DNA from 2 places in the Tistlia sp. genome. Region 1 is predicted to be linked to the other one. Evidence: predicted binding sites of a transcription regulator. Region 1 holds the regulator's gene; the other holds the start of a gene.
What was found. The regulator LexA, encoded in region 1, represses DNA repair genes until DNA is damaged. The targets are predictions, from matches to a motif close to ATGTTCTANTTTGGTTC.
Positions count from the first base shown of each region.

Region 2: the regulator LexA is predicted to act here: its motif matches at 1,283-1,299, upstream of WD341_RS04000 (ImuA family protein).

Region 1 covers NZ_JBBDQW010000089.1:57,629-61,024, reverse strand. The annotation lists gene glp (gephyrin-like molybdotransferase Glp) at 1-543, shown strand, start outside; gene lexA (transcriptional repressor LexA) at 737-1,456, shown strand; gene WD341_RS20495 (ComEC/Rec2 family competence protein) at 1,686-3,396, opposite strand, start outside.
Region 2 covers NZ_JBBDQW010000014.1:26,603-29,998, forward strand. The annotation lists gene WD341_RS03985 (GIY-YIG nuclease family protein) at 1-15, opposite strand, end outside; gene WD341_RS03990 (hypothetical protein) at 223-567, shown strand; gene WD341_RS03995 (hypothetical protein) at 684-1,151, shown strand; gene WD341_RS04000 (ImuA family protein) at 1,323-2,195, shown strand; gene WD341_RS04005 (DNA polymerase Y family protein) at 2,089-3,396, shown strand, end outside.

The DNA.
Region 1 (3,396 bases):
GGCTCGCTGCAGGCCCTGGCCGCCGAGGCGCGCGGCGCCGACCTGCTGGTGACGACCGGGGGCGTCTCGGTCGGCGAGCACGACCTGGTCCGCCAGGCGCTCGGCGAGAGCGGCCTGGAGCTCGACTTCTGGCAGATCGCCATGCGGCCGGGCAAGCCGCTGCTGTTCGGCCGCATCGCCGGGACGCCGCTGCTCGGGCTGCCCGGCAACCCGGTCTCGACGGTGGTCTGCGCCGCGCTCTTCCTGCGCCCGATCCTGGAGCGACTGCAGGGCCTGGACCGGCCGCCCCACCGCCTGCTGCCGGCCCGGCTCGGCGCGCCGCTCGGCCAGAACGACCGGCGCCAGGACTACCTGCGCGCCCGCATCGAGCGCGCCGCCGACGGCACCCCGGTCGCCACCCCCTTCGGACGCCAGGATTCCTCGATGCTGGCGGTGCTGTCGCGCTCCGACGGCCTGATCGTGCGCGCGCCCCAGGCGCCGCCCGCCGCGGCCGGCGACCCGGTCCGCTACCTTCCGCTCGACGGCGACCTGCTGTCGCTCTAGGGGCGACGGGCCGGAGCCGGGCCGCGAGGCCGAATGTGTCGAGATTCGTTACGATCCGCGGCTTGACGACGCACTGGAACATTGATAGAACGTCGCAATGAGTTGTCGCTTCGTTCTAACGAGGCGCTGTCGTCATCCTAGCCGTTGGTCACGATCTCGCGTCGATGTCAGCGCGCACCCAGGGGACCTATTCATGCTGACGCGCAAACAGCACGAGCTGCTGACCTACCTGCAGAAGTACCTGGGCGACCACGGCGTCTCGCCCTCCTTCGACGAGATGCGCGACGCCCTCGGCCTGAAGTCCAAGTCCGGCATCCACCGCCTGATCACCGGCCTGGAGGAGCGCGGCTTCATCCGCCGCCTCGCCCACCGGGCGCGCGCCATCGAGGTGCTGCGCCTGCCCGAGGACGTCAGCGGCCGCGCCGGCTTCGCCCCGGCGGTGATCCAGGGCGGGCGCGCCGATCCGCGCCGCCAGATCGGCCGGCCCCTGCAGGCCGGCGAGCGCGGCGCGGGGGGGGCCGGCGCCGGGGAGCTCAACTCGCTGCCGCTCTACGGCCGCATCGCCGCCGGCACGCCGATCGAGGCGCTGCGCAACGAGAACAGCTTCGTCGAGGTGCCGCCGACTCTGCTCGGCCGCGGCAAGCACTACGCCCTGGAGGTCGAGGGCGACTCGATGGTCGAGGCCGGCATCCACGACGGCGACACCGTGATCATCGAGGAGACCGACTACGCCGAGAACGGCGCCATCGTCGTGGCGCTGGTCGACGGCGAGGAGGTCACCCTCAAGCGCCTGCGCCGCCGCCAGGGCGCGGTGGCCCTGGAGCCGGCCAACGTCAACTACGAGACCCGTCTGTTCCCGCCCGACCGCGTGACCATCCAGGGCCGCCTGATCGGCCTGATCCGCCGCTACTGACCGCGCCGCTACTGACCCGCCGCTACCGATCGGCCGCCCGGCCGCCGCTCCCACGCCCCTCGACCCGCTCGGGGCGAAGCGGCCGGCAGGGGCGACGTCCCGGACGGCGCCGCCTGACGAGGCGGTTGGCCACGGCGACGTCGCGGACGGCGCCACCGCAAGACCCCCGCCCCTGCATTCGCTTCACCCCGAGCCCGTCGAGGGGTGTGCCGCCACCGGCCAGGCCGCCTCACTCCTCGCCAGCCGCCTCCGCCGCCGCCTCCCGCTCCCAGGGCGGCAGCCGCGGGCGGCCGGCGCGGCGGACCCAGGGGCGCTTGCCGCGCCGCGCGCGGGTCGTCTCGACGGCGAGGCCGGCGGCGGACAGCCGGATCGCGTGGCCGCCCTCGCGGTAGAGCCGCCAGCGGTCGACGATCAGCTCCGGAGCCGGCGGGCCCTGGCCGCAGGCGCGCGGCACCGACAGCGTCGTGACCAGGATCCGGGCGGCGCGGCAGTCCTCCTCCAGCGCCAGCGGCCGCTCGGGCAGCGCGATCCGGCCCCAGGCGGTCCCGACCAGGCAGCCGTCGCCGTCGCAGCGCAGCCAGTCCCCGCCGGCCTCGCCGGGCGCCGGCCAGGCGAGCGGCGCGCTGCTTGCGCTTTGGCGCAGCCACTGCTCGGCGACGAAGCGCGCGCGGCGATTGCTCGAGAGCGCGAGCTCGCCGTCCGGCCCGCGCACCGCCACGAGCCGCCCGTCCTCGGCGACCAGCAGGTCCGGCGGCGCGACGCTCCAGGGCGAGAGCAGGCCGAGCAGCAGCAGCGGCATCCCCGCGAGGCGCAGCGCCGGCGGCCGCCACAGGCAGAGCCACAGCCCGCCGAGCGCGACGGCGGCGAGGCCCCAGCCCGGCATGGCCGGGACCAGGGCCACGGCGCCGGGCCAGCCGGCGACCCACTCCCCGGCCCACAGGATCCCGCCGACCCCGGCGCCGAGCAGCCACAGGAAGGGCGCGTCGAGGCCGAACGGCATGGCGAGCAGCGCCAGCAGGGCCGCCGGCATGACCAGGAAGGCGGCGAGCGGCACCGCAAGCAGGTTGGCGACCAGGCCGTAGAGCGCCAGCCGGTTGAAGTGGTAGGCGGCGAAGGGCGCGGTCGCGAGACCGGCGACCAGCGAGGTGAAGGCGAGCGCCGCGACGTAACCGAGCGGCCGGCGCCACAGGCTCTCGCCCCGCGGAGCGCCGCCCCGGCCGCCGCGCTCGCGGCGCAGGCGCCAGAGCTCCCAGGCCGAGACCAGGGCCACGACCGCCGCGAAGGACATCTGGAAGGAGGCGCCGACCAGGCTTTCTGGCGCCAGCAACAGCACCCCCAAGGCGGCCCAGGCGACCAGCCGCAGGGTCAGGGCGCTGCGGTCGAGCAGCACCGCGAGCATCACCAGCCCGACCATCACGAAGGCGCGCTGGGCGGTCACGCTGGCGCCGGCCAGCTGCAGGTAGGCGAAGGCGGCCGCCAGGGCGGCCAGCGCCGCCCACTTCTTGATCGGCCGGGTCAGGGCGAGCGCCGGATTGGCGGCCAGCAGCGCGCGCAGGGCGAAGAAGACGGTGCCTGCCGCAAGGCCGAGATGCAGGCCGGAGATCGCCAGCAGGTGCGCCAGGCCGCTGTCGCGCAGCGCCGCCAGGGTGTCCTCGGGGATCGCGCCGCGCTCGCCGACCATCAGCGCCGCGGCGACCGCGCCGCGGCGGTCGGGCAGCACCGTCAGAACCCGCTCGGCGATCGCCTGGCGCAGCCGCTCGCGCCAGCGCACCATGCGCTCGAGCGGGCCCGCGGCGGGCGGCCTCGCCAGCAGCTCGAGCTCGCCGAGCGCGAAGCCGACGGCGCCGAGCCGCAGGAACCAGGCCTGGCGGGCGAAATCGTAGGCGCCGGGCGTCGCCGGGCCGGGCGGCGGCCGCAGAATCGCCAGCAGCGCGACCCGG
Region 2 (3,396 bases), on a different contig from region 1:
GCAGGGCTGGCGCATGTCCGGAATGATGCCACGGGGCGGGGCACGGTGGATCCCGGATCGCGAGGCTCGCACCCGATCGCCTCCGGCTCTCGGGCTCACCTAGGCGTCCGGGATGACGAGAGGAGGCACTCTTCTCCCGTCATCCAGGGCGGCCCCTCCATCCTCGCCAGCCACTGCAATGGCTCTTGGCGCGGCGCGCGGGCCGCGCTATGGCTCGGGGCCATGGCACCGAAGAAGAACCCGCTGAAGCTCAACACGCTGCAGCTCAAGACCCTGGCGCTGCTGCAGCAGATGGCGCGCAGCCCGAACCACGCCCAGCCCGGCGACGAGGCGGGCAGCGTCATGGTCGGGAACTTCCCGCCGGCGCACGGCAACCACTTCCACATCGGCGATGCCGTGGTGCTCGGCCGCGACGCCAGCGGTCTGGCCAACGCCAACGTTTTCGCGATCCTGGAGCGCAAGGGCCTGATCCGCTCGCTGCATCCCATGGGCGCCGTGCTGACGCCCGAGGCGCTGGCCTACGAAACCGGCGTCGCCGAGCAGGTGCTGCACCGCTCGGACCACTGAGGCCCCCCGGGGCCGCCCCCGACTCCACCCTGGCCCGGAACGCCCGCCCCGCAGGGATCGTTCTTCCCGCAGACGCCGCGGCCTCGAAGCCGCGGCGCGCAACGGAGGAACCGAAGATGACCATCCGAGCCCTGGCGGCAGGCGCCGCCGTGATCTTCCTGGCCGGCCCGGCCTTCGCCGACTGCGCGCAGGAAGCCCAGAAGCTGGATTCGGCGATCGTCGCCCACGAGACCGGTGCTGCCGCGGACGACTCCGCCATGCCCGCCAGCCCGCACCAGCAGCAGGTCCTGGAGGGGGACAAGGAGGGGGACAAGGCGGCCGAGGAATCAGGCCTGCCCGCGACCCAGCACCAGGAAGAGGTGCTGTCCGGCGACAAGGAGCAGGTTGCCGAGACGACCGGCAGCACCGGCAACACCGAGGCCGTCTCGCCGCACCAGCGCCAGGTCGTCCGCGAGCTCGACGAGGCAACGCGCACCCAGGCCAGCGATCTGGTCAAGGCCGCCCTGGAGAAGGCCCAGGCGGGCGACGAGCAGGGCTGCCGGGCGCAGCTCGCCGAGGCCAAGGCGCTGCTCGGCACCGAGTGACGCCGGAGGAGACTCGGGCCGGGTCGCTGGCGAGGGAGGAGAGCCCGCCCTTGCCGGATTGAAGTTTTGTCGTCCTTGAGTTCTGCCGCCTTGAAGTTCTGCCGCCTTGAAGTTCTGCCGTCCGCGCATTAGAACATAAAGGGAACATCAGGCAGCGCAGGACGGCAGACCATGGTTTCCACCGCCAGCCTCAAGGCTCCCAAGCTCCTGGACCTGCGCGCGCGGGTCCGCAGCCTCGAGCGGCAGGGCACCGACCCCGCACCCCGCCTGCCGCTCGGCATCGCCGCGCTCGACGAGGCGCTCCCCGGCGGCGGCTTGGCGCTGGCCGGACTGCACGAGATTCTGCCGCAGCGCGCCGAGTGGGACGACGGCCCAGCGGCCGGCTTCTGCCTCACCCTCGCCGCGCGCATCCTGGATGCGCGCCCGGGCCGGCTGCTCTGGGTCTCCCAGGCCGGCGACCTTCACGCGCCGGCCGCCGCGGCGGCCGGGATCGCGCCCGGGCGGCTGCTGCAGGTCCGGGTGCGCAACCGCCTCGACGCGCTCTGGGCGCTCGAGGAGGCGCTGCGCTGCGGCGAACTGGCCGCCGTGGTCGGCGAGGTCGACGCCCTCGACGCCCTGGCCGCCCGCCGCCTGCAGCTCGCCGCCGAGAGCGCGGGGCGACCCTGCCTGCTGCTGCATCGCCCGCGCCTGGCCGGCCGCGGCGAGCGGCTGGCGAGCCCGGCCCTGACCCGCTGGCGGATCGCCGCCGCGCCCTCGGACCCCGCTCTGCCCGCCGAGCTGGTCGGCCGGCCGCGCTGGCGCGTCGCCCTGGAGCGCTGCCGCGGCGGCCGGCCCGAGGACTTCCTGCTGGAGTGGCACGATGAGCACAGCCCCTGGGACGACGCCCCCCCTCGAGAGGAGGCAGACCCCCGAAACCAGCCCGGCCGGGCCCCGGCGGGTGCTCTCGCTCTGGCTGCCGGACTTCGCGATCGAGCTGGCCCTGGGCGAACTGACCGGGGGCGAGCTGGGCAAGCTGGAGCCGGCTGCGAGCGGCGCGCCGGCTGAGCGGCCCCTGGTCCTGGTCGAGGCCGAGGCCGGCCGGCCGCTGCTCTCGGCGCTCGACCGCCGGGCCGTCGAGGCCGGCCTGGCGCCGGGCATGGCCCTGGCCGACTCCCGCGCCCTGGCCCCCGGCCTGCGGGTCCTGGAGCGCGACCGTCCGGCCGAGCGGCGCGCCCTGGAGGCGCTGGCCGACTGGCTGGAGCGCTACAGCCCCTGGGTGGCGCTCGATCCCGTCGCCGAGCCGGCGGGCGCCGCCGGCCTGCTGCTCGAGGTCACCGGCTGCGCCCACCTGTTCGGCGGCGAGGCCGCCCTGGCCGGCGACCTGCTGTCCCGGCTCGGGCGGATCGGCGGCGGCGGCTTCCGGCGGCGCGGCCACCACGGCCGCCTCGCCGTGGCCGGCACGCCGGGCGCCGCCTGGGCCGCGGCCCGCTACGCCACCGGCACCGCCGCGCCCTTCCGGCTGGTCGCACCGGGCCGCCAGGCCGAGATTCTGGCCGGGCTGCCGGCCGCCGGCCTGCGCCTGCCCGACGGCCAGGTCGAGCTGCTCGCCCGCTTCGGCCTGCTGCGCATCGGCCAGCTCGCCGCCCTGCCGCCCGAGACCCTGACCGCGCGCGCCGGCCCGGCGGTCGCGCGGCGCCTGCGCCAGGCCTTCGGGCAGCTCGACGAGCCGGTCTCGCCGCGCCGGCCGGTGCCGGCGCAGCGCGTGCGGCGGGTCTTCGGCGAGCCGATCGCCGCCGCCGAGGACCTGGCGCGCGGCCTGGAGGGGCTGCTGATCGGACTCTGCGAGCGGCTCGAGGCGGCCGGGCTCGGCGCCCGGCGCGTCGAGCTGGCGCTGCACCGGGTCGACGGCAGCGTCCAGCGCCAGGGCATCGGCCTGAGCCGGGCCAGCCGCGAGGCCGACCGCCTGAAGCGGCTCTTCGCCCAGCGCCTCGAGCGGCTCGACCCCGGCTTCGGCGTCGACGCCCTGGTCGTCTCGGCGCCCGAGACCGAGCCGCTCGACGCCCTGCAGCTTGCGCTCTCCTCGGCTCGGGCCGCGACGCGCCCGAAGGATCCGGAAGACGACCTGGCGGCCCTGGTCGACCGCCTGGAGAACCGGCTCGGCGCCGGCAGCGTGACCCGCCCGGCCCCGCGCGAGAGCCACCTGCCCGAGCGCGCGACCGAGCCGCTGGCGCCCTTCGCCCGGCCGCCCCGCCAGGCCGCCGCCGCC